3 regions of the Actinacidiphila glaucinigra genome follow, and region 3 is predicted to be linked to each of the others. Evidence: predicted binding sites of a transcription regulator. Region 3 holds the regulator's gene; each other region holds the start of a gene.

Region 1 (9,759 bases), 1.9 Mb from region 3:
CCGAGCGGAGCGAGTACACGACCCTGGTGCCGCTGCCGGAGGCCGCGGGGAGCTCGTTCTTCCTCTCCGGCGAGGGCGAGGCGGAGGCCGCCGCGGTGGTGCCGGTGCCGCCGGCGGCCGCGGGGCGGACGCTCTCGGGCATCTCGTCGGCGGAGCCGGAGGCCTGGACGGCGAGTACGCCGACGGCGGCCAGGGCGGCTGCGGTCAGTCCGGTCACGATCGTCCCTGAACCGATCCTTGCCACGGCTTTCCTCCGGAGGTGGGCGTCACGCTGGGTTGACGTTAGCAGCCGTGCCGCACGGCGACGGGAGCGCCGTCCCGGGCCGCGGCGGCGCCCCCGTCCTGGCGGGGCCACCCCGGTGAACGCCGTAGGCTGAACGCGTGCTGCTGCTTGCCTTCGATACCGCAACCCCCGCCGTGACGGCCGCCCTGCACGACGGCCGGCGCGTGCTCGCAGAGTCGACGGAGATCGACGCGCGACGGCACGGGGAACTGCTGATGCCCGCCGTGGACCGCGTGCTGCGGGAGGCCGGGACCGCGCTGGGCGACGTGACCGGGATCGTGGTCGGCGTCGGCCCCGGCCCGTACACGGGGCTGCGCGTCGGACTGGTGACCGCGGTCTCCTTCGCCGACGTCCTCGGCGTCCCCGTCCACGGGATCTGCACCCTCGACGGACTGGCGTACGCCGCCGGCGTCGAGGGTCCGTTCGTCGTGGCGACGGACGCCCGCCGCAAGGAGGTCTACTGGGCCCGGTACGAGGGCCCGCGGGCCCGGGTGACCGACCCTGCCGTGGACCGGCCCGGCGACATCGCCGACGAGGTCGCCGGGGTGCCCGCGGTCGGCGCCGGCGCCGCCCTCTACCCCGAGGTCTTCACCGACGTCCGGCCGCCCGCCGACCAGTCCGCCGCCGCGCTGGCCGCGCTGGCCGCCGTGAAGCTGGCGGACGGCGAGGACTTCCTCCCCGCGCTGCCGCTCTATCTGCGCCGCCCGGACGCCCAGGTGCCCGCCGGCTACAAGGCGGTCCTGCCGAAGTGACCGCGGTGATGCGCGAGATGCGCTGGTGGGACCTGGACCCGGTGATGGAGCTGGAACACGGGCTCTTCCCGGACGACGCGTGGTCGCGCGGGATGTTCTGGTCCGAACTGGCCGACGCGCGACACCCTTCGGCGACCCGGTACTACCTCGTGGCCGAGGACGGCACCGGACGGGTCGTCGGCTACGCGGGCCTGGCCGCCGTCGGCGGCACCGGCGACGTGCAGACCATCGCCGTCGCCACCGAGCAGTGGGGCACCGGCCTCGGCGCCCGGCTGCTCGCCGAACTGCTGCGCCGGGCCACCGCATTCGAGTGCCACGAGGTGCTGCTGGAGGTGCGCGTCGACAACGTCCGCGCCCAGCGGCTTTACGCGCGCTTCGGCTTCGAGCCGATCGGCTTCCGGCGCGGCTACTACCAGCCGGGCAACGTCGACGCCCTCGTGATGAGGCTCGGCGAGCTGCCCGCCTCCCCTGACGTACCGGGACTACAAGGAACAGAGACCACCCATGGCTGACGAGCCCCTTGTCCTCGGCATCGAGACGTCCTGCGACGAGACCGGTGTCGGCATCGTGCGCGGGCACACCCTGCTCGCAGACGCGGTCGCGTCCAGCGTCGACGAGCACGCCCGCTTCGGCGGCGTCGTGCCCGAGGTCGCCAGCCGCGCGCACCTGGAGGCGATGGTCCCCACGATCCAGCGCGCGCTGAAGGAGGCCGGCGTCGCCGCCTCCGACCTCGACGGGATCGCCGTCACCGCGGGGCCCGGGCTCGCGGGCGCCCTGCTGGTCGGCGTGTCCGCGGCCAAGGCGTACGCCTATGCGCTCGGCAAGCCGCTGTACGGGGTCAACCACCTCGCCTCGCACATCTGCGTGGACCAGTTGGAGCACGGGCCGCTGCCCGAGCCGACGATGGCGCTGCTGGTGTCCGGCGGCCACTCCTCGCTGCTGCTGGCCCCCGACATCACCGGCGACGTGCGCCCGCTGGGCTCCACCATCGACGACGCGGCGGGCGAGGCCTTCGACAAGGTCGCGCGTGTGCTGGGCCTCGGCTTCCCCGGCGGCCCCGCCATCGACCGCGCGGCCCGCGAGGGGGACCCGGCCGCGATCCGCTTCCCCCGCGGCCTGACCGGCTCCCGCGACCCGGTCTACGACTTCTCCTTCTCCGGCCTGAAGACCGCGGTGGCCCGGTGGATCGAGTCCAAGCGCCGGGAGGGCGTGGAGGTGCCGGTCGCCGACGTGTCCGCGTCCTTCCAGGAGGCCGTCGTCGACGTCCTCACCCGCAAGGCGATCCGGGCCTGCAAGGACAACGGCGTCGACCATCTGATGATCGGCGGCGGCGTCGCGGCCAACACCCGGCTGCGCTCGCTGGCGCAGGAGCGCTGCGAGGACGCGGGGATCCTCCTGCGCGTGCCGCGGCCCAAGCTGTGCACCGACAACGGCGCCATGGTCGCGGCCCTCGGCGCGGAGATGGTGGCCCGCGGCCGGCCGTCGTCCACGTGGGACCTTCCGGCGGACTCCTCGCTGCAGGTCACGGACGTGTCCGTGCCCGGGCACACGCACGACCACGATCACGACCACGTCCACGAGCTCAGCAAGGACAACCTCTACTCGTGACCGTCGCCCTGATGTGGGAGGCCCGCGCAGTCGAGGGGCGCGGGCCCGAGCTGCTGGCGTGGGCCCGCTCGCGGTCGCTCTCGCCGGCCCCGCTGCGCCGGGAGACCTTCTCGGCCCCGCAGGACCGGGTCCTGGTCATCACCTGGTGGGACGCCCCGTACGACGCGCGACTGCCCGAACTCCCCGAACCGGACGAGGGGCTGGCCCGGCGGGCCGTCCACCGCTGGCGCTTCGAGGCGGTGGGTGAGGGGGCGTAGGCCCAGGTCAGGGGAGGGCCGGTCGTATGATGAGTCCGGCGTCGATCGCAACCGGGTTTCTGTCTTGGCGTCCCCGAGCAGGCGTCCTGCCGGACGGCCGGTGTCCGGGAGGCGTTTCCGGCAGGTGGCGAGAAGACCCGATGACCAACTCCGGCTGTGCCGTCCTCTTCGATCTCGACGGCGTCCTCCTCGACAGCCGGCGGGCGATGCGGCAGGCGATCCTCGACGTCGCCCGCGCGGCCCTCGGCGAGCACGTGGACGAGAGCCGGCTGCCGGCCGGACTCGACCACCTTCCCCATCACCAACACCTGGCACGGCTCGGCGTGACCGACGAGGCGACGGTGTTCGGTGCCGCCTGGGAGGACGCGCTCGCCCTCGCCACGTGGGGTGCGTCCCCGTTCCCGGGCGCCGCGGGCGTGCTGCGCGACCTCGCGGCCTCCGGCACGGCGATCGGGGTGGTGACCATGCAGCCCGCGAGCCGGGTGGCGCGGCTCGTCCCCGCGGAGCTGTCCGCCCACTTCGGCGCGGTGGTCGGGTGGGGCGACGCGGCGCCGAAGCCCTCCGGGGAGGGGATCCTGCTCGCGCTCGACCGGCTCGGGGTGCCACCGGGGCGCGCCTGCTTCGTGGGCGACAGCCCTTCCGACGTCGCCGCCGCGGCGGCCGCCGGGGTCCCTTCGATCGGCGCGGTCTGGGGGTACACCGGCCCCGCCCTGGAGAGCTGTGGACCCACCGCCCTCGCCGGTGCCCTCACCGACGTGCCGGGCGTCGTGGGGAGCCTTCTGGGGCCCGCGTAGCCCCCGTCAGGCGCGTGCGGGGCCGCTCGTCCCGGCCGGGCTGCCCAGCAGCATGCTCGGGGCGCCCGCGACACGGGTCAGGAAGACCGTGGCCGCGTGCGGGCCCTGGGGCTTGACCCGGCGGCGCACCTCCTCCGGTTCGACGGCCGAGCCGCGCTTCTTCACGGTCAGCACGCCGACCTCGCGTTCGCGCAGCAGCGCCTTGAGCCGCTTGAGGTTGAAGGGCAGCACGTCGGTGATCTCGTAGGCGGTCGCGTACGGCGTCGTGTGCCGCTCGTCCGAGGTGACGTAGGCGATGGTCGCGTCGATCAGCCCGCCGCCGACCCGCGCCGCCACGTCGGCCACCATGTGCGCCCGGATGACCGCGCCATCCGGCTCGTACAGCCAGCGACCCACGGGGCGCACCTGCGGGTCGGGGAGCCCGGCGGCGGGCAGCGTGGCCCCCGACGGCAGGAGGGTCGCGCGGCGGGTGCCCGGCGCGGTGCCGAACCACAGCACGGCCTCCTTCACGTCGCCGTGGTCGGAGACCCACTCCGCCTCGGCGTCCTCCGGCACGGCCTCGTGCGGGATGCCCGGCGCCACCTTCAGGGCGGCCAGCGGCGCCTTCCGCGCCGCCGCGACCGCCCACGACAGGGGCGGGGAGTAGGCCTCGGGGTCGAAGATCCTGCCCCGCCCGCCGCGCCGGGCCGGATCGACGAAGACGGCGTCGCAGCCGTCTGCGGCGATCTCCGTCACATCGGCGCAGCGCACCTCGATCAGGCCCGCCAGCCCCAGCGCCTCCGCGTTCGCCCGCACCACCGCGCAGGTCAGCGGGGAGCGGTCGACCGCCAGCACCTCCACCCCGGCGCGGGCCAGCGGGACGGCGTCCCCGCCGATCCCGCAGCACAGGTCCGCCAGCCGCCGCACCCCGAGGGCGGCGAACCGCTCGGCACGGTGCCGGGCGACGGAGGCCCGCGTCGACTGCTCGACCCCGTCGGGCGTGAAGTACATCCGGTAGGCGTCCCCGCCGAACTTCGCCACCGCCCGCTGCCGCAGCCGCGCCTGCGTCAGCGCGGCCGCCACCAGCCCGGCGTCGTGCTCCCGCCGCAGCCGCGTCGCGGTCGCCAGTTCGGCGGCGGGGTCGTAGTCCCGCAGGGAGGCCAGCAGCGACTGCCCCTCGTCGGTCAGGAGAGCCGAGAACGCGTCAAGATCCACGCCGTCCATTGTCCCGCGGCACCGCCGCGCGCCGGACCGGCCGGGTGCACGTGCTCGCAGGTGCCCGACGGCGCCGCCCTTCGCCGGCCGCGCCCGGTGCGTGCCGGGCCCGGAACCGTACGTCCGGGCACACCGTTCCCCGGAGGGAGAGCGGCTCGTACGGCGCGGCGTTGGCACTCCGCTTGACCGAGTGCTAAGCGCGTCCTAGTCTCGGACCTGGCACTCAGCCATGCCGAGTGCCAGCACAAACGCGACGGGCAGGTCCGGCACCCGCGACGACGGGCCTACCAGGTCGCCACCCAGACTCCCGTGAGCCCTTTGAAGGGGGAGGTCGGATCGTGACGACCGCCAGCACCAAGGTTGCCATCAAGCCGCTCGAGGACCGCATCGTGGTCCAGCCGCTGGATGCCGAGCAGACCACCGCCTCCGGCCTGGTCATCCCGGACACCGCCAAGGAGAAGCCCCAGGAGGGCGTCGTCCTGGCCGTCGGCCCGGGTCGCTTCGAGGACGGCAACCGCATCCCGCTCGACGTCAAGGTCGGCGACATCGTGCTGTACAGCAAGTACGGCGGCACCGAGGTCAAGTACAGCGGCGAGGAGTACCTCGTCCTCTCGGCTCGCGACGTCCTCGCGATCGTCGAGAAGTAGAACCGGCGCCGCTCTTAACCGAGAAATGCCGTGACCACGCCCCGGGCACACCGAGTCCACGCACGGACCGGGGACCCGGGGCGCGGTCTTTGACGAGAACCCAAAGACGAGGAAATCCGCCGGTATGGCCAAGATCCTGAAGTTCGACGAGGACGCCCGTCGCGCCCTCGAGCGTGGCGTCAACAAGCTCGCCGACACCGTGAAGGTGACCATCGGCCCCAAGGGCCGCAATGTCGTCATCGACAAGAAGTTCGGCGCCCCGACCATCACCAACGACGGTGTGACCATCGCGCGTGAGGTCGAGATCGACGACCCGTACGAGAACCTCGGTGCGCAGCTGGTGAAGGAGGTGGCGACCAAGACCAACGACATCGCGGGTGACGGCACCACCACCGCCACCGTGCTGGCCCAGGCGCTGGTCCGCGAGGGTCTGCGCAACGTCGCCGCCGGCGCTTCCCCGGCCGCCCTGAAGAAGGGCATCGACGCCGCCGTCAAGGCCGTCTCGGACGAGCTGCTCGCCACCGCCCGCCCGATCGAGGGCAAGGAGGACGTCGCCGCCGTCGCCGCCCTGTCCGCCCAGGACAAGCAGGTCGGCGAGCTGATCGCCGAGGCGATCGACAAGGTCGGCAAGGACGGTGTCATCACCGTCGAGGAGTCCAACACCTTCGGGCTGGAGCTGGACTTCACCGAGGGCATGGCCTTCGACAAGGGCTACCTGTCGCCGTACTTCGTGACGGACCAGGAGCGCCAGGAGGCCGTCCTGGAGGACCCGTACATCCTCATCACCCAGGGCAAGATCTCCTCCATCCAGGACCTGCTCCCGCTGCTGGAGAAGATCCTGCAGGCCGGCGCCTCCAAGCCGCTGCTGATCATCGCCGAGGACGTCGAGGGCGAGGCCCTGTCGACCCTGGTGGTCAACAAGATCCGCGGCACCTTCAACGCGGTCGCGGTCAAGGCCCCCGGCTTCGGTGACCGCCGCAAGGCCATGCTGGGCGACATCGCCACCCTCACCGGCGGCACCGTCGTCGCCGAGGAGGTCGGCCTCAAGCTCGACCAGGTCGGCCTGGACGTGCTCGGCACCGCCCGCCGCGTGACCGTCACCAAGGACGACACCACCGTCGTCGACGGCGCCGGCGAGTCCGCGGAGATCAGCGGCCGGATCAACCAGATCAAGGCCGAGATCGCCGCGACCGACTCCGACTGGGACCGCGAGAAGCTCCAGGAGCGCCTCGCCAAGCTGGCCGGCGGCGTGTGCGTCATCCGCGTCGGCGCGGCCACCGAGGTCGAGCTCAAGGAGAAGAAGCACCGTCTGGAGGACGCCATCTCCGCGACCCGCGCCGCGGTCGAGGAGGGCATCGTCTCCGGTGGTGGCTCCGCGCTCGTCCACGCGGTCAAGGTGCTCGACGACAACCTCGGCAAGACCGGCGACGAGGCCACCGGTGTGGCGGTCGTCCGCCGCGCCGCGGTCGAGCCGCTGCGCTGGATCGCCGAGAACGCGGGCCTGGAGGGCTACGTCATCACCTCCAAGGTCTCCGAGCTGGAGAAGGGCCACGGCTTCAACGCCGCGACCGGCGAGTACGGCGACCTGGTGAAGTCCGGCGTCATCGACCCGGTCAAGGTCACCCGCTCCGCCCTGGAGAACGCCGCCTCCATCGCCTCCCTGCTCCTCACCACCGAGACCCTCGTGGTGGAGAAGAAGGAGGAGGAGCCCGCCGAGGCCGGTCACGGTCACGGCCACGGCCACTCCCACTGAGCTGGACCGCGAAGGCCCCCGTTCCCGCCCGGGAACGGGGGCCTTCGGGCTGCCGGGAGACCGGCCTCAGTCGCGGGGATAGGCAGGCCCGAAGCGCCGCCCCGCCTTCGCCGAGAACCGGCCGAGCGCCCCGCTCGGCGCCAGCCTGGCCGCGGCCACCGCGGCCTTGTAGCGGGGGTCGGGCACGCTCAGGGACCGGCCGCGGGCCAGGTCGCGCACGGCCGCGGCGACCACCTTGTCGGCGTCCAGCCACGCCCAGGAGGGGATGCTGCCGGTGTCCATCCCGGCCCGCCGGTGGAACTCGGTACGGACGAAGCCCGGGCACAGCGCCATCAGCCGCACCCCGGTGCCCGCGAGCTCCCGGGCCACGCCCTGGGTGAAGCTGACGACCCACGCCTTGCTCGCCCCGTACGTGCCGCGCGGCACGAAGGCCGCCACCGAGGCCACGTTGATCACGAAGCCGCGCCCGCGCTCCCGCATGGCCCCGGTCGCGGCGCAGGTCAGCCGCAGCACCGCCTCGCAGTGCACCTTGAGCATGGTCAGCTCGTCGGCCACCGGCACGTCGCCGAAGCCGCCCCGGTTGCCGAAGCCCGCGTTGTTCACCAGCACGTCCACGGGGCGCTCGCGGTCCCGCAGCCGTGCCTCGACCGTCTCGATGCCCTTGTCCGCCGACAGGTCGGCGGGCAGCACCTCCACGGTCACCCCGTACGCGTGCCGCAGCTCCTGCGCGCACTCCTCCAGCCGCTGCCCGTCGCGGGCGACCAGGACCAGGGCATGACCGTCCCCCGCCAGCCGGCGTGCGAACGCCGCGCCGATCCCCGCGGTGGCTCCCGTGATCAGTGAAGTCGTCATGCCCCGCAGGCTAGTGAGCCCCCGTGCGTCTGCGGGCCGCGGCGCGCACATCCTGCGGGAGCGCGTCCGCCGCCAGCAGCCGGGGGAGCAGCGCGGGCTCCAGGGTGACCGCGCGGAAGGTCAGCGCGACGGTGACCTCGTGGTCCGGGCGGTGGACGACCTCGACCGGGTCGCCGGCCCGGACGTCACCGGCTTCGGCGACCCGGAGGTAGGCGCCGGGCAGCGCGGCCCGCGTGAACGTCCTGATCCAGCCGCCCTGTTCCAGCCAGCCCTGGAAGGTGGCACAGGGGATCCGCGGGCAGGACACCTCCAGGACGGCGCCGCCCGGCCCGCCGATCCGCCAGCGCTCGCCGATCAGGGCCTCGTTGACGTCCAGCCCCGAGGTGGTCAGGTTCTCCCCGAACATGCCGTTGCGCAGCGGCAGGTCGAGCTCGCGTTCCCAGGTGTCGAGGTCCTCGCGGGCGTAGGCGTAGACCGCCTGGTCGGAGCCGCCGTGGTGCGCCACGTCGTACACCCGGTCGCCGGCGAGGCCGACCGCGCCGGTGCCCTTGGGGCCCGGTGCCGTCACCGCCACCGGGCCCGGGACCGGGTGCTTGTCGATGCCGGTCGTCCCGGTCGTCTTCCAGGGGTTCGCACGCGGCCGGCCCACGTTCACCGAGAGCAGCTTCATCCCGCGACGGTACGGCTCCCGCCCGGCGGCCGGCGAGACCTTTTCCGGCGATCGGGACCGCCCGGCGGTCCCTAGCCCGCGAGCACGCGCAGCAGCCGGTCCACGTCCGCCTCGGTGTTGTACAGGTGGAAGGCCGCCCGCAGGTTCCCCGCACGGGCCGAGACCCGGATGCCGGCGGCGGCCAGCCGCTCCGCCGCGTCGCCCAGGCCCGGGACGGCCACGATCGCCGAGGCCGCCGCGCCGGACGGCACGGGCTTGTGGCCGAGCCGCAGCAGGCCCGCCCGGAAGCTCTCGGCCAGCGCGACGTCGTGGGCGCCGATGGCCTCGACGCCCAGCTCCTCGACCAGTGCCAGCGAGGCCGCCCCCGCCAGGTACGGCAGCAGCGGCGGCATCACGTCGAACCGCCGGGCGGACCGTGCGAGGTGCGCGACCGGCCCGTAGCAGTCGCCCCACGGGTCCTCGGCCGCGTACCAGCCGGCGAACTGCGCCGACAGCCCGTCCTCGGCGCCCTCCCGCACGGTCAGGAAGGACACCCCGCGCGGGGCGAGCAGCCACTTGTAGCCGCCGCACACGACGTAGTCGAGGCCGTCCGTGCGCAGCGGCAGCCAGCCCACCGCCTGCGTGGCGTCGACGAGCACGCGCGCCCCGTGCCGCGACGCGGCCTCGCGGACCGCCGCGAGGTCGGCGACCCGGCCGTCCGCGGACTGCACCGCGCTGACCGCGACGAGGTCGGTGGTGGGACGTACGGCGTCGGCGACGCCCTCCAGGGGCACAGCGCGCACCGCGACGTCGGCGCGGGAGGCGAAGGGGTTGACCAGCGAGCTGAAGTCACCGTCGGCCAGCACCACTTCGGCCCCGGCGGGGAGCGCCGCGGCGATCATGCCGACGTGTGTGGTGACCGAGGATCCGATCGCGACGCGGTCGGCGGCGACCCCGGTGAGGCGGGCGT
Region 2 (9,759 bases), 860 kb from region 3:
ACTCGCTTGCGTCGAGCACGCCGAGCCGTCCGGCGGTGCCCGCGCCCGCGTAGACCAGGCGGCCGCCGCGGGCCATGCGCGCGGCGATGCCGTCGACGGCGGCGGCGACGGCGGGCAGTTGCTCCGCGACGGCGGCCGGGACGGTGGTGTCCTCCGCGTTCATCAGCCGGGCGATGTCGAGCGTCGGGAGCAGGTCGACCTCGGCGAGCTCGGCACGGAAGGCCTCGGTGGCGAGGTGGTCCAGCTCGCGGCGGAGCTCGGTGTGCGTCATTGCGGGTGGTTCCTTCGCGGGCTGTGGCGGTGGGCGAGGGCTTCGTACGAGGCGGACAGGGCCGGGGCGGCGGTGTCGTAGGTGCGCTGGGCGACCCCGACGAACAGGCAGTCCACCACCAGCAGCTGGCTGGTGCGGCTGGCCATGGCGGCCGGGCGCAGTTCGCTCTCCCGGCCGCTGGAGGTGAGCAGCACGTGGTCGGCGTAGTGGGTGACGGTGCCGTCCGCCCGGCCGGTCACGGCGATCGTGGTGGCGCCCCGGTCGAAGGCGGCGCGCAGCGGTTCGACCACGTCGTGGGTGTGGCCGGAGTGCGTGATCGCCACGGCGACGTCGCCCTGCCGCAGCTGGACCGCGTTGGTGAGGGTGAGGTGCGGGTCGCCCAGGGCGTGCGCGACCAGGCCGATCCGCAGCAGTTTCTGCACCAGGTCCTGGGCGACCAGGCTGGACGCCCCTATCCCGTAGACGTCGATGCGGCGGGCGGCGGCCAGCGCGCCCACGGCCGCCTCCAGCTGGGCCACGTCCAGCTGGGCGGCGGTGTCGGCCAGGCACCGCTGCTCGTCCAGCGCGAGCTTGGTGACCACGTCGGCCAGCGGGTCGTCCACCGCGATGTCCGGGGTGACGGCGGGCGGGGCCCCCGCCTCCTCGCGGGCGGCCAGCGCGGCCAGCGCGAGCCGCAGGTCCCGGTAGCCGGGGTAGCCCAGCACCCGCGCGGTGCGCACCACGGTGGCCTCGCTCGTCCCCGTACGGGCCGCGAGCGCCGTCACGGTCAGCCGGGAGCAGCCCGCCGGGTCCGCGGCCACGGCCTCCGCGACGCGCTGCATCGACCGGGTCATGGACGGGGCCATGGTCCTGACCTTGGCGGCCAGACCCCCGGCATTGAAGGTTTCCTTCATCTTCTCGGCCACGGACGAAAGCTATTTTCAGCTCCGGACGGCGTCAAGAACGCCTGCGGCGGCGGTTGGTCCACAATGGGGGCCATGGATCCTGACGCACCCGGCTCCTCCGCCGGCCTGGAGGCGGCCCTGCACGGTGCCCGCGCGCTCGTCCTCGCCGACCTGACCGCGACCGGCGTCGCCGACGCGGAGGTCGTCTCGCTCGTCGAGGAGGCCGTCTCCCAGCGCCGTTGGTGGGTGGAGCAGTGGCCCGACGGCGCCGCGTTCGTCGCGGGGCTGGTCGCCCAGGACGTCAAGGACGCACTGCTGGAACGGATGGGCCGCTGGCCGCTCTGCCCGCGCTGCACGGACCCCCACGCCCTCGACGTGGAACCCGAACTCGGCCCCGATCCACACTGGGTGTGCGAGTCGCTCGGCGAGGCCGTGGCCCCCGTCGGCGGCCTGTCCACCGCTCTCGGCGGGCCGCGCTGACGTGACCGTCTACATCGACCCGCCGACCTGGCCGGGCCACGGCCGCATGTGGTCGCACATGGTGAGCGACATCTCGTACGAGGAGCTCCACACCTTCGCCGACGCCATCGGCGCACCCCGCCGCGCCTTCGACGGCGACCACTACGACGTCCCCAGCGAGCGCTACGCCTCCGCCGTCGCCGCGGGCGCCGTCGAGGTCGGCAGCAAGGAACTGCTGCACCATCTCACCGAGGCGGGCCTGCGCCGCCCCAAGCGCAGGCCCCCGCAGGCCTAGTAGCGTGTCGTTGCTTAATCCTGGGTTATTTGGTTGGGATGGTGGTGTCCGGCAGATGTTCCTTCCCTTCTGCCGAGCGGGAGTTGGTGTGATGGGTTCGCAGAAGAAGAGGCCGGTGGTGCTGACCGCGGGCGATCGTGATGAGTTGGTTCGGGTGACCACGACGGGGGTCCATCCGGCCTCGGTGATCAGGCGGGCGCGGGTGCTGCTCGCGCTGGACACCTCTGCTGGTGAGATCGACTCCCAGGATGCGATCGCTGCCCGGGTCGGGGTCTCGGGCGAGACGCTGCGGCTGGTGGCCAAGCGGTTCGCCGAGAGCGGTGGTGACGTCGAGGCGACGATCCAGCGGAAACCGCGGGATCTCCCGCCGGTGCCCTCGCCGGTGACTGGTGAAGTCGAGGCCCGGCTGATCGCCCTGGCGTGCTCCCAGCCTCCTGCAGGCCGTGCCCGGTGGTCGCTGCGGCTGCTGGAGAAGCACGTCGCCCTGGTCGAGGGCATCCCCGATCTGGACCACTCAACCATCGGGCGGATCTTAAAAAACGAGGCTGCGTCCTCATCTGAGGAAGTGCTGGACCATCCCACCACGAGCAAACCCGCAGTTCGCGGCCCGGATGGAAGACGTGCTGGCCGTCTATGCCCGACCTTATGACTCGGCCCGCCCAGTGGTGTGCATGGACGAGAAGCCCTACCAACTCCTCGCCCATGCCCGCGACCCGCTCCCGGCCCGCCCCGGCCGCGACGCCCGCCAGGACAGCGAGTACATCCGCTGCGGCACGTGCTCGATCTTTGTGTGGGTTGAACCCCTGCGCGGGTGGCGCCGAGTAGACGCCCAGCCTCGTCGCACCCGGATCGACTGGGCCGGCCAGGTCAAGCGATTACTGACCGAGGACTACCCCGACGCCGAGACCGTGGTCCTGGTCATGGACAACCTCAACACCCACGGCATCGCCTCACTGTACGAAGCATTCGAACCAGCCGAGGCCTTCGCCCTGGCCCAGCGCCTCGAGATCCACCACACCCCCAAACACGGGTCATGGCTCAACATCGCAGAGATCGAACTCTCCGCACTGACCCGGCAATGCCTCGACCACCGCATCGCGGACCTCGACACCCTCAACACCGAACTCTCAGCCTGGCAGAACACCACCAACACCGACCAACGTCAGGTGAACTGGCAGTTCACCACCCACGACGCACGCACCAAACTCCGCCACCTATACCCCACACATTAGCTGCGACAGTCTACTAGGCCGCGCTCAGAGCGGCTCGCCCTCCAGCCGCCCGGCGGGGAGCCGGCGACCGCACATCGCCAGGGCCAGATCCTCACCGGTGCCCCGAAGTTCGGGGCCGGAACCGTACGACCAGTCCAGGTCGGTGGCCCGCAGCAGCCGGCCCTCGACGGCGACGCCGAAGCGCGCGTGCCCGCCGCCCGCGGTGAGGTCGTCGAGGAGGACGCCGAGGGTCTCCCCCGGGACGCGGCGCTCCGTGCCGAGCGGCACGGTGACGTCCAGCCCGTGGATCACCACGTGGTTGAGCGCGCCGTGGGCGCCGCCGCCCGGGGGCTGCCACCGCCCCATCACCTCGGAGCGCAGACAGCCGAGCAGTTCCCCGGTGGGCAGTGCGCCGTCCCGCTCGGCGACCGCGTCGGACAGGCGGGTGAAGTCGAAGCCGTGCTCGGCGAGGAGCGCCGTGAAGGCCTCCTGCGAATAGCGCGCCGCCATCGTCATGTGCGCCACGACCTCGCGCACCCGCCAGCCCTCGCAGAGCGAGGGGGTGTCCCACCACGCGGCGGGGGCCCCGTCGAGCAGGTCGGCCAGGGCCCGGAACTCGGCCGCGACGGCCGCCTGCACCTGCGTGTCGTCGGTCATCGCTGCCGTACCCCTTCGTCCGGTGCCGCGGGCGGCCGCCCGCACGGACAAGGACCGCCCGCGCGCGCCGGAGTCATCGGTCGGCGCCGTCCGCAGTCCCGTCCACGTCGCCGGGGGCGAGCAGTTCCAGCTCGGTGGTGAGGTTGCGGCGGGCGGTGGCCTCCCAGCGGTCGTACCCCTGCGGGGTGCGGAACAGCCGGGGCAGCCGCAGGAGCCGGCGCAGAACGTCGGCGCGGCCGGCGCGGAAGGCGTCGTCGGGGACGAAGCCGTACTCCTCGCGGACGGCGGCCGCGTACTCGGCGTATCCGGTGGGGTCGCCGGCGAGGACGGCCAGGTCGGCGTCGCAGAGGACCTCGCCGTCGCGGTCGCCGTCGGCGGGGTGGTGGGTGACGGTGAGCCGGACCAGGCGGGCGACCTCGGAGGTGATCGTGTCGGGAACCCCGGCCTCGGGCAGCGCGCGCTCGGCGAGCCGGGCGCTGCGCTCCTCGTTCTCCGAGCGGTCGGGCCGGTAGACGGCGTCGTGGAACCAGGCGGCGAGCAGCACGGCGTCCGGGTCCTCGGCATGCCCGGCGAGGACCTCGACCTGGTCGAGGACGGCGGTCAGGTGGGTGGTGGTGTGGTAGCGGCGGTGCGGTTCGGCCCAGCGGGCGATCAGGTCCTTGCCGTACGGCACCGGGTCGACGGACTCCGTCTGGCAGCGGCGCAGCAGGTCGCACCAGCGGGCGAGGAGGGCGGAGCCGGATTCGAGTGCGGTGTCAGCCATGAAGGTCATTGTGGGGTACGGGGGGTCGCGGGTACGCGTGCGCATGTGACACCCTGGAGATATGTCTAGACCAATTTTCGAAGTGATCGCGCTCGACGCCCACGACGCCCTCGCGGCCCGCAAGGGCGGCGCGGACCGCCTCGAACTGGTCACCGACATGGCGGCGGACGGCCTGACGCCGTCCCGGGAGACCTTCGCCGCCGTCCGGGCCGCGGTGGACATCCCGGTCCGGGTGATGCTGCGGGCCCGCGCCGACTTCGCCGTGGGCGGCGCCCGTGAGGCGGACGCGCTCTGCGCGGCCGTGGCGGCGCTGCGCGGCGAGGGCGCCGACGAGTTCGTGCTGGGTTTCCTCGACGGCTCGGGCGCGCCGGACCTGGCGGCCGTACGCCGGCTCGTCGACGCGATCGGCTCCGGTGCCCGCTGGACCTTCCACCGCGCCATCGACCACTCCGCCGACCGGGAGGCCGTGCGCTCGGCGGTGCGCGGGCTGCCCGGACTGGACACCTTCCTCACCGCGGGCTCCGCACGCGGTGTGGACGACGGCCTCGGCCGGCTGCTGGCGGAGGCGGGGCGTCCCGGCGAGCCGCAGCTCATGGTGGGCGGCGGGCTCCGCGCGGAGCACCTGCCGCGGCTCCTCGCCGCCGGCATCGACGCCTTCCACGTCGGGGGCGCGGTCCGCCCCGGCGGCTGGGCCGGGGCGGTCGACGCTCAGGCGGTGCGCACCTGGCGCGAACTGCTGGACGCGCCGGTCGCCGTCTCCTGACCGGGCGGCGCCGGGAAACGCCCGAGGGCGGTACCCCCTGCGGGGTACCGCCCTCGGTCTTCTGCCGTGGTGCGGAGTCCTGGTCCCGGAGGATCAGAAGTCCATGTCACCGCCGGGCATGCCGCCGCCGGCCGGGGCAGCGGCCTTCTCCGGCTTGTCGGCGATGACGGCCTCGGTGGTGAGGAAGAGCGCGGCGATGGAGGCCGCGTTCTGCAGCGCGGAGCGCGTCACCTTGGCCGGGTCGATGATGCCCTCACCGATCAGGTCGACGTACTCGCCCGTGGCGGCGTTGAGGCCGTGGCCCGGGGTCAGGTTGCGCACCTTCTCCACCACGACACCGCCCTCGAGGCCGGCGTTGACGGCGATCTGCTTCAGCGGGGCCTCGAGGGCCAGCTTCACGATCGACGCGCCGGTGGCCTCGTCGCCGTCGAGCTCGAGCTTCTCGAACACGTTGGACGCCTGGAGCAGGGCCACGCCACCACCGGCGACGATGCCCTCCTCGACGGCGGCCTTGGCGTTGCGCACCGCGTCCTCGATGCGGTGCTTGCGCTCCTTGAGCTCGACCTCGGTGGCGGCACCGGCCTTGATGACGGCCACGCCGCCGGCCAGCTTCGCCAGACGCTCCTGGAGCTTCTCGCGGTCGTAGTCCGAGTCGCTGTTCTCGATCTCGGCACGGATCTGGTTGACGCGGCCCTGGATCTGGTCCTGGTCGCCGGCGCCGTCCACGATCGTGGTCTCGTCCTTGGTGACGACGACCTTGCGGGCGTGGCCGAGCAGGTCCACGCCGGCGTTCTCCAGCTTGAGGCCGACCTCCTCGGAGATGACGGTGCCACCGGTGAGGATGGCGATGTCACCGAGCATGGCCTTGCGGCGGTCGCCGAAGCCCGGGGCCTTGACCGCGACGGACTTGAAGGTGCCGCGGATCTTGTTGACGACCAGGGTCGACAGGGCCTCCCCGTCGACGTCCTCGGCGATGATCAGCAGCGGCTTGCCGGACTGCATGACCTTCTCCAGCAGCGGGAGCAGGTCCTTGACCGCGGAGATCTTGGAGTTGACGATCAGGATGTACGGGTCGTCGAACGACGTCTCCATACGCTCCAGGTCGGTGGCGAAGTACGCCGAGATGTAGCCCTTGTCGAAGCGCATACCCTCGGTGAGCTCCAGCTCCAGACCGAAGGTCTGGGACTCCTCGACGGTGATGACGCCTTCCTTGCCGACCTTGTCCATCGCCTCGGCGATGAGCTCGCCGATCTGCGGGTCGGCGGCGGAGATGGAGGCGGTGGAGGCGATCTGCTCCTTGGTCTCCACGTCCTTCGCCTGCTCGAGCAGGGCGGCGGAGACGGCCTCGACGGCCTTCTCGATGCCACGCTTCAGCGCCATCGGGTTGGCACCGGCGGCGACGTTGCGCAGGCCCTCGCGGACCAGCGCCTGGGCGAGGACGGTCGCGGTCGTCGTGCCGTCACCGGCGACGTCGTCCGTCTTCTTCGCGACCTCCTTGACCAGCTCCGCGCCGATCTTCTCGTACGGGTCCTCGAGCTCGATCTCCTTGGCGATGGACACACCATCGTTGGTGATCGTGGGGGCGCCCCACTTCTTCTCGAGGACGACGTTGCGGCCCTTGGGGCCGAGGGTGACCTTGACGGCGTCGGCGAGCTGGTTCATCCCGCGCTCGAGACCGCGCCGTGCCTCCTCGTCGAACGCGATGATCTTGGCCATGTGAAGTGGTCCTCCCGGACTTGGGGTCCCCCCGCGGCACACGGCTGCGGGGAAGGATTACTCCAGGACCGTGCCGGCGCCCGCGACGGACGGCCTGCCCTTCCACCGGTTCCTTTCCGGCGGTCGAGCGGGCCTCACCCACTCGGTCCTTTGTCACTCTCAACGTCAGAGTGCTAACGCCAATGATTAGCACTCGCCCTAGGAGAGTGCAAGCCGCTTGGCCGGTGCCGTGGACAACCCGCAGGTCCCGGTCGGCGGGCCGCCGGACAGCACGAAGGCCCGCCCCTGTGCGGGGCGGGCCTCGACGCGTACGTTTGAGCGGCCGTACGCGAAAGTGCTCCGTGGCCGATGCGCGGCGCGTCAGCCGGCTGCGAGACGGACCATGTCCGCCTGCGGCCCCTTCTGGCCCTGCGAGATCTCGAACTCGACCCGCTGACCTTCCTCGAGGGTGCGGTAGCCGTCCATCTGGATCGCGCTGTAGTGCACGAAGACGTCCGCACCACCGTCGACCGCGATGAAGCCGTAGCCCTTCTCCGCGTTGAACCACTTGACGGTGCCCTGAGCCATTCCTAACTCCCCTATTGCTGGCCCTTCGCAGACCCGCACCTCGCGGACCCGGGTCAGACCTCACCCCCTACAGCCAAGGGGGCGTGCGCCGGAACGCGTCGACCGCGGCTGAATGTATCTGCCCGGACGCTGTCTGCAACAGGTCAATCGGACGAGAATTCCGGGCACGAAGAATCGGAAGAAGAGCCTGATCGGCGAATAATCCGGGGCAACTCGGACCGGACATAAGCGGCCAACACGACAATCGCTGCGTGAATTTGGCGATAAATCGCCGACAAGGCCGCCCCGGAGAAGGGGGTTGCGCAGAGCGTTGCAGGGAGTTGCGAGCCGCTCAGGGCAACTGTACAGGCCTTCAACTACCCCTCGAACACACAGGGGTGCCGGGAAGTCCCCGGCACCCCTGTCGCCTCCGCGGTCCGTGCGGCTCAGCAGCCGCCGGCCACCGCCGGGATGATCGAGACGGACGCGCCCTCGCCCACCGTGGTCTGCAGGCCCTCGGAGAAGCGGACGTCGTCGTCGTTCACGTAGACGTTCACGAAGCGGCGCAGCTTGCCCGTGTCGTCCAGGACCCGCGCGGAGATGCCCGGGTGGTTCTGCTCCAGCGAGTCGATGACGTCGGCCAGGGTGCCGCCCTCGGCCGGGACCTCGGCCCGGCCGCCGGTGTAGGTGCGGAGGATGGTCGGGATGCGGACGGTAGCGCTCATGATGCGGGGTTCACCTTCAGTCTGGGTCAGCCGGTGCGATGGGTCAGCCGGCCAGGCCGGCGGCGCGGAACGCGTCGAGGCTCGGGCGGATGGTGGCCGTGGGGCGTGAGGTCGGGGCGACGGCGTCCAGCGTCTTGAGCCCGTCGCCGGTGTTGAGCACGACGGTCTCGCCGGCCGGGTCGAGCTGCCCGGACTCGATGAGCTTGCGCAGCACGCCGACCGTCACACCGCCGGCCGTCTCGGCGAAGATGCCCTCGGTCCGGGCGAGCAGCTTGATCGCGTCCACCACCTGCTCGTCGGTGACGTCCTCTACGGCGCCGCCCGTGCGCCGGGCGATGTCCAGCACGTACGGGCCGTCGGCCGGGTTGCCGATGGCGAGCGACTTGGCGATCGTGTTCGGCTTCTGCGGGCGCACCACGTCGTGGCCGGCCTTGAAGGCGGTGGAGACCGGGGAGCAGCCCTCGGCCTGGGCGCCGTAGATCCGGTAGGGCTTCTCCTCCACCAGGCCGAGCTCGATCAGCTCCCGCAGACCCTTGTCGATCTTCGTCAGCTGCGAGCCCGAGGCGATCGGGATGACGATGTTGTCCGGCAGGCGCCAGCCCAGCTGCTCGCAGATCTCGTACGCGAGCGTCTTGGAGCCCTCGCCGTAGTAGGGGCGCAGGTTGACGTTGACGAAGCCCCAGCCCTCGCCGATCGGGTCGCCGATCAGCTCGCTGCAGAAGCGGTTGACGTCGTCGTAGGTGCCCTCGATGCCGACCAGCTCGCCGCCGTAGACCGCGGCCATGACGACCTTGCCCTCCTCCAGGTCGTGCGGGATGAACACGCAGGAGCGGAAGCCGGCCCGGGCGGCCGCGGCGCCCACGGCGCCGGCCAGGTTGCCGGTGGAGGAGCAGGACAGCGTGGTGAGGCCGAAGGTGCGGGCGGCCTCCAGGGCGATGGCGACGACCCGGTCCTTGAAGGAGTGGGTCGGGTTGCCGGAGTCGTCCTTGATGTGCAGGCCGCCGGTGACGCCCAGTTCGCGGGCGAGGTTGTCGGCCTTGACCAGCTTGGTGAAGCCCGGGTTGAGGTTGGGCTTGGAGGCCACGTCCGCGGGGACGGGCAGCAGCGGCGCGTAGCGCCAGATGTTGTTCGGCCCGGACTCGATCCGCTTGCGGAGGGTCTCGGGGTCGCCGCTCGGAAGGTCGTACGCCACTTCGAGCGGCCCGAAACAGGCCTCGCAGGCGAAAAGGGGCTCCAGCGGGAAGCGCTCGCCGCACTCGCGGCAGGAGAGCGCGGACGCGGGGCCGAAGGCGGAATCGGTGGACGCGGATGCAACGGTCTGCGCAGCCATGTCAGGCGAGGCCCTTTCTCCTCATCTTCCTCACGGCGCATCTCGCCGTGAGACGGAATTGGCACCTTCCCCACCTGGACCTCGCGGTCGGCGGGAGGGTTGCCGGGGCTTCAACGGGCCGTTCCCTCTGCCCCTCTGG
Region 3 (9,759 bases):
GCCTCGCCCTTCACCGGTTCCTCGCGCAGGGCCACCGTCTCGCGGTAGGCGGTGGCGTAGCGCAGCCGGTCGAAGAAGCGGCGGCCGGACTCGGGGTAGTGGGCCGTGACGGGGTGCGGCACCCGGTCGAGGTTGATCCGCTGGATCACCCCGGCGAGGCCCAGGCTGTGGTCCCCGTGGAAGTGGGTCACGCACAGCCTGGTCAGGTCGTGCGCCGCCACACCGGCCCGCAGCATCTGGCGCTGTGTGCCCTCCCCCGGGTCGAAGAGGATGCCCTCGGCGTCCCAGCGCAGGAAGTAGCCGTTGTGGTTGCGGTGCCGGGTGGGAACCTGGCTGGCCGTGCCGAGCACGACCAGTTCACGTGCGGACACCGGCGGTTATCCGGGCGGCCACTCGAGGCCACGGCCGCCCAGCACGTGGGCGTGCGCGTGGAAGACGGTCTGGCCCGCGCCCGCGCCGGTGTTGAAGACGATCCGGTAGCCGCTGCCGTCCACCTTGTCCTCGGTCGCCACCTCGCCCGCCTCCCGCAGCACGTCCGCGGCGAGTTGGGGCGCCCGGGCGGCCAGCGAGGCGGCGTCCGGGTAGTGCGCCTTGGGGATGACCAGGACGTGCGTCGGCGCCTGGGGGTTTATGTCGCGGAACGCGACGGTCGTCTCGGTCTCCCGCACGACGGTCGCGGGGATGCTCCCCGCGACGATCTTGCAGAACAGGCAGTCCGCCTGCGGCTCTCCCGCCACCTGACGCCTCCGTCCAGGGGTTGATCAGTACGTCCCGCATGCTACCGGTGCCCCCCGCGGCGGCGCGCCGTCGCGGGGCCCGGGTCGCGCCGGGCCCCGCTCCCGCCGCTACGGCAACGGGGGCGCGGTGCGGGCCGGATGCGCCGCCAGCGCCTCCAGGGCGAGGCGGACGGCCTCGTCCAGCTGCGGGTCGCGCCCGGCGGCCGAGTCCTGCGGGGTGTGGACGACCTCGACATCCGGGTCGACGCCGTGGTTCTCCACGTCCCAGCCCATGCCCTCCAGCCACGTGGCGTACTTCGGCTGGGTGACCAGCGTCCCGTCGACCAGGTGGTAGCGGGAGTCGATGCCGATGACGCCGCCCCAGGTCCTGGTGCCCACCACGGGCCCGATCCCCAGCGCCTTGATCGCCGCGTTGACGATGTCGCCGTCCGAGCCCGAGAACTCGTTGGCGACGGCCACGACGGGCCCGCGCGGCGCGTCCAGCGGGTAGCTGAAGGGGGGCAGCCCGCGCGGCAGGTCCCAGCCCACGATCCGCCGCGCCAGCTTCTCCACGACCAGCTGCGAGGTGTGGCCGCCGCGGTTCTCCCGCACGTCCACGACCAGCCCCTCCCGCACGACCTCCACGCGCAGGTCGCGGTGGAGCTGGGCCCAGCCGGAGCCGACCATGTCGGGGACGTGCAGATACCCCAGCCGGCCACCGGACAGCTCGTGCACGTACGCCCGGCGCCCGGCGACCCAGTCGTGGTAGCGCAGCGGCTCCTCGTCCGCGATGGGCACGACGACCACATGGCGCGCCGCCCCGCCGTCGGCGGGGCCGACGGTGAGCTCGACGGGCTTGCGCACGGTGCCGATCAGCAGCGGGCCGGGGCCGGTCAGCGGGTCCACGGGCCGTCCGTCCACCGCGAGGATCGCGTCGCCCGCGCGGACCGCGGCGCCCGGCGCCGCCAGCGGGGAGCCGGCCCGCGGGTCGGAGGTCTCCGAGGGCAGCACCCGCTCCACGCGCCACACGCCGTCCGCGTCCCGGGCGAGGTCCGCGCCCAGCAGGCCCTGGCGGTGGAGCCCGTCGCCGCGGCCGCCGGCGGGCATGACGTAGGCGTGCGAGGTGCCGAGCTCGCCCGCCACCTCCCAGAGCAGGTCGACGAGGTCGTCGTGGGTGGCGACGCGGTCCAGGACGGGCCGGTAGCGCTCGCGCACGCCGTCCCAGTCGACGCCGCCCATGTCGGCGCGCCAGAAGTTGTCCCGCATCAGGCGGTGCGACTCGTCGTACATCTGGCGCCACTCGGCCTGCGGGTCCACGGTGACACGGACCCGGGAGAGGTCGACGGTGACGTTGCTGTCGGTCTCGTCCTCGGACGGGGCCGACTTGTGGTCGGCCGCGGCGACCCGCAGCCGGTGACCGGACGTCACCAGCACCTTGTTGCCGTCGCCGCTGACGGCGAAGTCGTCGGCGTCGTCGGCGATGTCCTCCACGCGCAGCTGCTTGAGGTCGTAGCGCTCCAGCGCGGTGGACGGCGGCTCGGCCTCGGGCGAGGCCAGGCTCGCGCCCAGGACCCCGCGCACGGGGTGACGCAGCCACAGGACGCCGTCCTTGGCCGCGCGCAGCGTGGAGTAGCGGGCCGCCTCCACGGGGAAGGGGACGATGCGGTCGGCCAGGCCCTCGGCGTCCACCTTGGTGACGGGCGTGCGGGGCCGGTCCTCGCCGTCCTCCTTGCGGGAGTCCTTCTTGCCCTCGTCCTGGCCGCGGTCGTCGCCGTCCTTGTCCTCGGCGGAGAAGTCGACCGGCCGCCCGTGGCGCTGCGGGCCGAAGGGCGAGGGCGTGGTGGCGGCGAGGGTGATCAGGTGGGGGCGGCAGGCGCGGAGGAAGGCGAGGTCGAAGACGTGGTCGTCGTAGACCGGGTCGAAGGAGCGCTCGGACAGGAACGCCAGGTGCTTGCCGTCGGCGGTGAAGGCGGGCGAGAAGTCCCGGAAGCGCAGCGGGGTCGCGTCGACGACGGTGAGGTCGGCGGTCGAGGCCAGCTTGAGCCGGCGCAGCGGATCGGGTCCGGCGTGCGACCAGGCGAGCCAGGCCGAGTCGGGCGAGAAGGCGAGGCCGGTGGCGTGGCCGTGCTCGCCCTCCACGACGGTGCGCACCTCGCCGGTCTGGGCCTCGACGAGCAGCACCCGGCCGTCGTGCGAGGCGACGGCGATCCGGTGGCCGTCCGGTGAGACGGTCATCGCCAGGACCCGCCCGAGCCGCCCCGCCGCCAGCCTGCGGGGCGCGGCCGGACCGGTGCCCGCGGCGGGGGCGATCTCCAGCGCGTCCTCGCCCTCGGCGTCGGTGACCCAGACGACCTGCTGGTCGCCCTCGCCTCCGAACACCCGCGGCAGCCGTGTGCGCACCCCCGGCTCGGCCGACAACGCCCGTGCCGGGCCGCCGCGGTGGGTGACCCAGTGCGTGGTGCCGCGGATCTCGACAGCACTGCCGCGGCCGGTGTGGTCGGGCCGCGCGTCGCCGAGGTGGTGGGCCGCGTGGATCGGGTGCGGCTGCAGGTCGGCGCGCTGGCCGCCGAGGCGCACCTCGACCGGGCGGGCCTCGGCACCGTCGAGGTCGTCCAGCAGGAACAGCCGGCCGGTGCTGGTGTAGACGACGCGGGAGCCGTCGGTGGCGGCCTGCCGCGCGTAGAAGCCGCCGTCCGCCACGGAGGTGTGGCGGCGCAGGTCCGCGCCGTCGGGGAGGCTGGAGTAGACCGCGCCGACGCCCTCGTGGTCGGAGAGGAAGGCGATCCTGTCCCCCACCCACATCGGGTACTCCACGTTGCCGTCCAGGCCGGCGTGGATCCGCTCGAACTCCCCCTCGCCCGTGCGGTCGATCCACAACTTGCCCGCGGTGCCGCCCCGGTAGCGCTTCCAGGCCGCCGCCTCACGTCCCATCGTGGCCGAGAGCAGCAGCACGGCCCCGTCCGGCCCGTGGGCGACTGCCCCGACCGGACCGTACGGCAGCGTCGAGGCGGGACCGCCGTCGACCGGGATCGCCCGCGCCCAACTGCGGCGCAGCGACGCCTGCCCGTACGTGCTGATGGCGAGCACGTCGCCGCCGGGCGTCCAGCCCCGCACGGAGGTGCGCCCGCTGCCCCAGTGCGTCAGCCGCTTCGACGGCCCGCCGTCGGCGGCCGCGACGTGCACCTCGGGTGCGCCGTCCCGCGTGGAGGTCCACGCGATGAGCGTCCCGTCGGGCGAGAACCGCGGATGGCCGACCGGCATGTTGTCGGCGCTGACCCGCCAGGCCCGCCCGGTGCCGTCCAACGGGGCGGCCCAGACGTCGTCCTCGGCGGTGAAGGTGATCAAGTCACCGTGCAGGTGCGGGAAGCGGAGGTACGCGGGATGCGAAGGCTGCGGCTGCGTCACGTCGTCACATTAACCACCCGGCGCCCGGCTGGTCAGGGGTTTTCGATCTCATTGCCCGCCGGGGGGACGCCACCTCGGCGTCCGCGTCAGCCCCAGCGTCCGGTACGGCCCAGCAGGAGGGCCGTCGCGGCGACACCGGCGGTGGAGGTGCGCAGCACGCTGGCGCCGAGGCGGTACGGCTTCGCGCCGGCCGCGGCGAAGGCGTCGAGCTCCTCCGGGGAGACCCCGCCCTCGGGGCCGACGACGAGCACGATGTCGCCCTCGGGCGGCAACGGGGCCGTGGCGAGCGGCTCCGAGCCCTCCTCGTGGAGGACCGCGGCGAACGCGGCGCCGGACAGCAGCCCGGCCAGCTGACGAGTCGTCATCGGCTCGGCGACCTCCGGGAACCGCAGCCGCCGGGCCTGCTTGGCCGCCTCCCGGGCGGTGGACCGCCACTTGGCCAGCGACTTGGCGCCGCGCTCGCCCTTCCACTGGGTGATGCAGCGCGCGGCGGCCCACGGCACGACCGCGTCGACGCCGACCTCGGTCATGGTCTCGACGGCGAGTTCGCCCCGGTCGCCCTTGGGCAGCGCCTGGACGACGGTGATCCGCGGACGGGGTTCGGCCTCCTCGCGGACCTCGGCGACGGCGACCTCGAGCGTGTCCTTGCCGTCGACGGCCGCCACCGTGCCGTACGCGCCGCGTCCCAGGCCGTCGGTGAGCACGATCTCCTCGCCGGCCCGCAGCCGGCGCACGGACACCGCGTGCCGCCCCTCGGGGCCGGAGAGCGTGATGCGGTCCGGGCCCAGCGCGCCGGGCTCGACGACGAAGACGGGTGCGGTCACGGCGCGGTCCTCGGGGAGCGGTGGGTCAGGGCGGCCATGCGCCCATCGTTTCACGGCACGCGACGGCCCGCGGTCCAGGGTGCGTGCACCCTCGGCCGCGGGCCCGTGAGCGAGGCGGTGTCGGCCTAGCGCCCGTTGAACGCGTCCTTGAGGCGGGAGAACAGCCCCTGCTGGCCCGGCTGGAACTGCCCCAGGGGCCGCTCCTCGCCGCGCAGCTTCGCCAGGCGGCGCAGCAGTTCCTCCTGCTCCGGGTCGAGCTTGCCCGGGGTCTGGACCTCGACGTGCACGATGAGGTCGCCCCGGCCGCCGCCCCGCAGGTGCGTGACGCCGCGCTGGTGGAGCGGGATCGACTGGCCGGACTGTGTCCCGGGCCGGATGTCGATCTCCTCCAGCCCGTCCAGGGTCTCCAGCGGGACCTTGGTGCCCAGCGCCGCCGCCGTCATCGGGATGGTGACGGTGCAGTGCAGGTCGTCACCGCGCCGCTGGAACATCTGGTGCGGGAGCTCGCGGATCTCGACGTAGAGGTCGCCGGCGGGACCACCGCCGGGGCCGACCTCGCCCTCGCCCGCGAGCTGGATGCGGGTGCCGTTGTCGACACCGGCCGGGATCTTGACCGTCAGCGTGCGCCGCGAGCGGATCCGGCCGTCGCCCGCGCACTCCGGGCACGGGTTGGGGACGACGGTGCCGAAGCCCTGGCACTGGGGGCACGGGCGGGAGGTCATGACCTGGCCGAGGAAGGACCGCGTGACCTGCGAGACCTCACCGCGGCCGCGACACATGTCACACGTCTGCGCGGTCGTGCCCGGGGCGGCGCCCTCGCCGTGGCAGGTGTTGCAGACGATGGCCGTGTCGACCTGGATGTCCTTGGTCGTGCCGAAGGCCGCCTCGTCCAGCTCGATCTCCAGCCGGATCATCGCGTCCTGGCCGCGCCGGGTGCGCGAGCGCGGGCCGCGCTGGGACGCAGTGCCGAAGAAGGCGTCCATGATGTCGCTGAAGTTGCCGAAGCCCTGGCCGAAGCCCGCGCCCGCGCCCGCACCGCCGCCGTTGGCGGACAGCGGGTCGCCGCCGAGGTCGTAGACCTGCTTCTTCTGCGGGTCCGAGAGCACCTCGTAAGCGGCGTTGATCTCCTTGAACCGCTCCTGGGTCTTCGGATCCGGATTGACGTCCGGGTGCAGCTCTCGCGCGAGACGGCGGAAGGCCTTCTTGATCTCGTCCGGTCCTGCGTCGCGGCGCACGCCGAGCACGGCGTAGTAGTCCGTGGCCACTACGACTCCGCCAGGATCTGTCCGACGTAACGTGCCACTGCGCGTACCGCTCCCATCGTTCCGGGGTAGTCCATGCGGGTCGGTCCGACCACGCCGAGTTTCGCCACCGCCTCGTCGCCCGAACCGTAGCCGACGGAGACGACCGATGTGGAGTTCAGGCCCTCATGGAAGTTCTCGTGACCGATTCTCACCGTCACGCCCGAATCCTTGGCCTCGCCCAGCAGCTTGAGGAGCACCACCTGCTCCTCGAGCGCCTCCAGCACCGGGCGGATCGTCAGCGGGAAGTCGTGCCCGAAGCGGGTCAGGTTGGCCGTGCCGCCGAGCATGATCCGCTCTTCGGTCTCCTCGACCAGGGTCTCCAGGAGTGTGGCGAGCACCACCTGGACGGAGGGCCGGTCGTCGGGCTCGAAGCCCTCGGGGAGCTCCTGCACCAGCGGCGGGACGTCGCTGAAGCGGCGCCCCACCACCCGGCTGTTCAGCCGGGCGCGCAGGTCGGCCAGCACGGTCTCGCCGACCGGTGCCGGGACGTCCACCAGCCGCTGCTCCACCCGTCCGGTGTCCGTGATCAGCACCAGCATGACCCGGGCCGGGGCGAGCGCGAGCAGCTCGACGTGGCGCACCGTCGAGCGGGTGAGCGACGGGTACTGGACGATCGCGACCTGCCGGGTCAGCTGCGCCAGCAGCCGGACCGTGCGGGCCACCACGTCGTCGAGGTCGACGGCGCCGTCCAGGAAGTTCCCGATGGCCCGGCGCTCGGCGCCGGACAGCGGCTTGACACTGGTCAGCCGGTCGACGAAGAGCCGGTAGCCCTTGTCGGTCGGCACGCGGCCGGCGCTGGTGTGGGGCTGCTGGATGTAGCCCTCGTCCTCCAGCACGGCCATGTCGTTGCGGACGGTGGCCGGGGACACGCCGAGGGCGTGCCGCTCGGTCAGCGCCTTGGAGCCGACCGGCTCCTCGGTGCCCACGTAGTCCTGGACGATGGCACGCAGCACTTCCAGCCGTCGTTCACTGAGCATCGCGCACCTCCAGTCGCTCGGTCACCGTGCGGGTCGTGTCGCCCCCCGTGGCCTGGCACTCCTCTTGGCTGAGTGCCAGTTTTCCCCAAGTCAGTGTACGGCGGGGTGGCAAGACCTCGGCAAGGGCCGTCCACGGGTTCGGTCCCAGGACGTCCTTGACCGGCCACCGTAGCGGGCGCGGGGCACGTCGCGGGGATACCGTCACGTTGTGGAGACCACACCGACCGCGCCGGGCTCCCCCGGCGGCTGGGAACAGCTCGCCCCGGGCGTCGCACGGCGGCGGCTGCCCTTCCTCGACGTGACCGTCGGGGTGGTCGTCGGCGACGACGGCGTGCTGCTGATCGACACGGGCTCCTCCGTCCCCGAGGGCGCCGGACTCCGCCGGGAGGTCCGCGAACTGACCGGGCGGGACGTGACGCACATCGCACTCACCCACGGCCACTTCGACCACGTCTTCGGCACCGCCGCCTTCGAGGGCGTCCAGGTCTTCGGGGAGATGACCCTCGACACCTACCTCGGCCGCGAGCGCTTCTCGCTGGGCCTGGACGCGGTCGAGCACGGCGCCGGCGAGGCCGAGTCCGCGCAGGCGGCGGAGGCCCTCGTGCGCCCCGGTCACCTCGTGGACGGCTCCTACGAACTCGACCTCGGCGGCGACCGGCAGGTCCTGCTGGTCCACCCGGGTGAGGGACACACCACGCACGACCTGGCGGTGGTCGTGCCGGGCACGCGGGCCGTGGTCTTCTGCGGCGACCTCGTCGAGGAGTCCGGCGAGCCCCAGGCCGGGCCCGACGCCGCCCCGCACGCCTGGCCCGCCGCCCTGGACCGGCTGCTCCTGCTGGGCGGCGAGACCGCGCTGTACGTGCCGGGCCACGGCGCCGTCGTCGACGCCCGATTCGTCCGCGCCCAACGGGACGCGCTCGCCGCCCGGTTCGGATCCGCCTGAGCGGCGCGCCGCGCGGATACGATCCCAGGCATGCGCAGCCGCAGCTACGACCCCGACCTCACCCCGCCGTGGAAACGGCCCGCCACGCCCGCGCCCGAGGTCGCCGCCGAGCGGGACCTGGTGGTGGAGGAGGTCTCCACCGGCTTCTGCGGCGCGGTCGTCCGGTGCGAGAAGACCGCCGAGGGCCCCACGGTCACCCTCGAGGACCGCTTCGGCAAGCACCGCGTGTTCCCGTTGGCGCCCCGCGGCTTCCTCCTGGAGGGCCGCGTGGTCACCCTCGTGCGCCCCTCCGCCGCCGCCCCCGCGGCCGGCCCCCGGCTGACCGCCTCCGGCTCCCTCGCCGTCCCCGGCGCCCGGGCCCGGGTCGCCCGCGCCGGCCGGATCTACGTCGAGGGCCGCCACGACGCGGAACTGGTCGAGCTCGTCTGGGGCGACGACCTGCGGGTCGAGGGCGTCGTCGTCGAGTACCTGGACGGCGTCGACGACCTCCCCGCCATCGTCGCCTCCTTCGCCCCCGGCCCGGACGCCCGCCTCGGCGTGCTCGTCGACCACCTCGTGCCCGGCAGCAAGGAGTCCCGGATCGCCGCGGAGGTCACCGGCGAGCACGTCCTGGTCGCCGGCCACCCCTACATCGACGTCTGGGAGGCCGTGAAGCCCTCCTCCCTCGGCATCCCCGCCTGGCCGGCCGTCCCCCGCGGCCAGGACTGGAAGACCGGCGTGTGCCGCGCCCTGGGCTGGCCGGAGAACACCGGCGCCGCCTGGCAGCGCATCCTGGGCGCCGTCCACTCCTACAAGGACCTCCAGCCCGAACTGCTGGGGCCCGTGGAGGAGCTGATCGACTTCGTCACAGCCCCGGGCTGAGTCAGTCGACCAGGTCCCTGACGACGGCGTCGGCGAGCAGACGGCCGCGCAGGGTGAGGACGGCGCGGCCCTCACGGTAAGGACCGGTCTCCAGGAGGCCGTCCCTCACGGCACGCTCCGCGGCCCCGGCGCCCGCCGGCGCGAGCACGTCCAGCGGACAGCCCTCGGACAGCCTCAGCTCCAGCAGGATCCGCTCCACCCGGCGGTCCTCCGCCGCCAGTACCTCACGGCCCGCCCCGGGACTGCGGCCCTCGGCGAGCGCCGCCGCGTACGCCGCCGGGTGCTTCACGTTCCACCACCGCACCCCGCCCACGTGGCTGTGCGCGCCGGGCCCGGCGCCCCACCAGTCCGCCCCGGTCCAGTACAGCTCGTTGTGGCGGCACCGGGCCGCCTGCGAGGTCGCCCAGTTCGACACCTCGTACCAGCCGTAGCCGGCCGCCGCCAGGCGCTCCTCCGCGATCAGGTAGCGGTCCGCGTGCACGTCGTCGTCCGTCATCGGCACCTCGCCGCGCCGGATCCTGCGCGCCAGCTGCGTGCCCTCCTCCACGATCAGCGCGTACGCCGACACATGGTCGGGCCCCGCGCCGATCGCGGCGTCCAGCGACGCCCGCCAGTCGTCGTCCGACTCCCCGGGCGTGCCGTAGATCAGATCCAGGTTGACGTGCTCGAACCCCGCCGCCCGCGCCTCCGCCACACACTGCTCCGGGCGGCCCGGCGTGTGCCGCCGGT

The links. The regulator HrcA, encoded in region 3, represses chaperone genes, less so after heat shock. The targets are predictions, from matches to a motif close to TTNGCACTCNGNNNNNCNGAGTGCNAA.
Region 1: groES (co-chaperone GroES) is a predicted target of HrcA. The motif match lies at 5,059-5,085, and genes of this name have one in related genera.
Region 2: groL (chaperonin GroEL) is a predicted target of HrcA. The motif match lies at 7,206-7,232, and genes of this name have one in related genera.

The regions. Positions count from the first base shown of each region.
Region 1 is NZ_CP109144.1:3,966,097-3,975,855, reverse strand. Features, by position in the region: gene OIE69_RS17475 (hypothetical protein) at 1-217, opposite strand, end outside; gene tsaB (tRNA (adenosine(37)-N6)-threonylcarbamoyltransferase complex dimerization subunit type 1 TsaB) at 382-1,035, shown strand; gene rimI (ribosomal protein S18-alanine N-acetyltransferase) at 1,053-1,547, shown strand; gene tsaD (tRNA (adenosine(37)-N6)-threonylcarbamoyltransferase complex transferase subunit TsaD) at 1,540-2,643, shown strand; gene OIE69_RS17455 (hypothetical protein) at 2,640-2,900, shown strand; gene OIE69_RS17450 (HAD family hydrolase) at 3,041-3,694, shown strand; gene OIE69_RS17445 (THUMP-like domain-containing protein) at 3,701-4,897, opposite strand; gene groES (co-chaperone GroES) at 5,227-5,535, shown strand; gene groL (chaperonin GroEL) at 5,660-7,288, shown strand; gene OIE69_RS17430 (SDR family NAD(P)-dependent oxidoreductase) at 7,355-8,140, opposite strand; gene OIE69_RS17425 (MOSC domain-containing protein) at 8,151-8,810, opposite strand; gene OIE69_RS17420 (aminotransferase class V-fold PLP-dependent enzyme) at 8,882-9,759, opposite strand, start outside.
Region 2 is NZ_CP109144.1:5,032,967-5,042,725, reverse strand. Features, by position in the region: gene murQ (N-acetylmuramic acid 6-phosphate etherase) at 1-271, opposite strand, end outside; gene OIE69_RS22655 (MurR/RpiR family transcriptional regulator) at 268-1,164, opposite strand; gene OIE69_RS22650 (hypothetical protein) at 1,249-1,635, shown strand; gene OIE69_RS22645 (DUF4031 domain-containing protein) at 1,637-1,909, shown strand; gene OIE69_RS22640 (helix-turn-helix domain-containing protein) at 2,001-2,558, shown strand; gene OIE69_RS22635 (IS630 family transposase) at 2,455-3,141, shown strand; gene OIE69_RS22630 (maleylpyruvate isomerase family mycothiol-dependent enzyme) at 3,166-3,777, opposite strand; gene OIE69_RS22625 (HD domain-containing protein) at 3,851-4,549, opposite strand; gene OIE69_RS22620 (copper homeostasis protein CutC) at 4,602-5,303, shown strand; gene groL (chaperonin GroEL) at 5,397-7,019, opposite strand; gene OIE69_RS22610 (cold-shock protein) at 7,380-7,586, opposite strand; gene OIE69_RS22605 (ubiquitin-like small modifier protein 1) at 8,012-8,290, opposite strand; gene thrC (threonine synthase) at 8,334-9,620, opposite strand; SAM riboswitch class I at 9,639-9,759, opposite strand, start outside.
Region 3 is NZ_CP109144.1:5,889,094-5,898,852, reverse strand. Features, by position in the region: gene OIE69_RS26430 (ribonuclease Z) at 1-371, opposite strand, end outside; gene OIE69_RS26425 (histidine triad nucleotide-binding protein) at 378-737, opposite strand; gene OIE69_RS26420 (S41 family peptidase) at 846-4,121, opposite strand; gene OIE69_RS26415 (16S rRNA (uracil(1498)-N(3))-methyltransferase) at 4,208-4,945, opposite strand; gene dnaJ (molecular chaperone DnaJ) at 5,071-6,210, opposite strand; gene hrcA (heat-inducible transcriptional repressor HrcA) at 6,210-7,226, opposite strand; gene OIE69_RS26400 (MBL fold metallo-hydrolase) at 7,435-8,169, shown strand; gene OIE69_RS26395 (DUF3097 domain-containing protein) at 8,200-9,030, shown strand; gene hemW (radical SAM family heme chaperone HemW) at 9,032-9,759, opposite strand, start outside.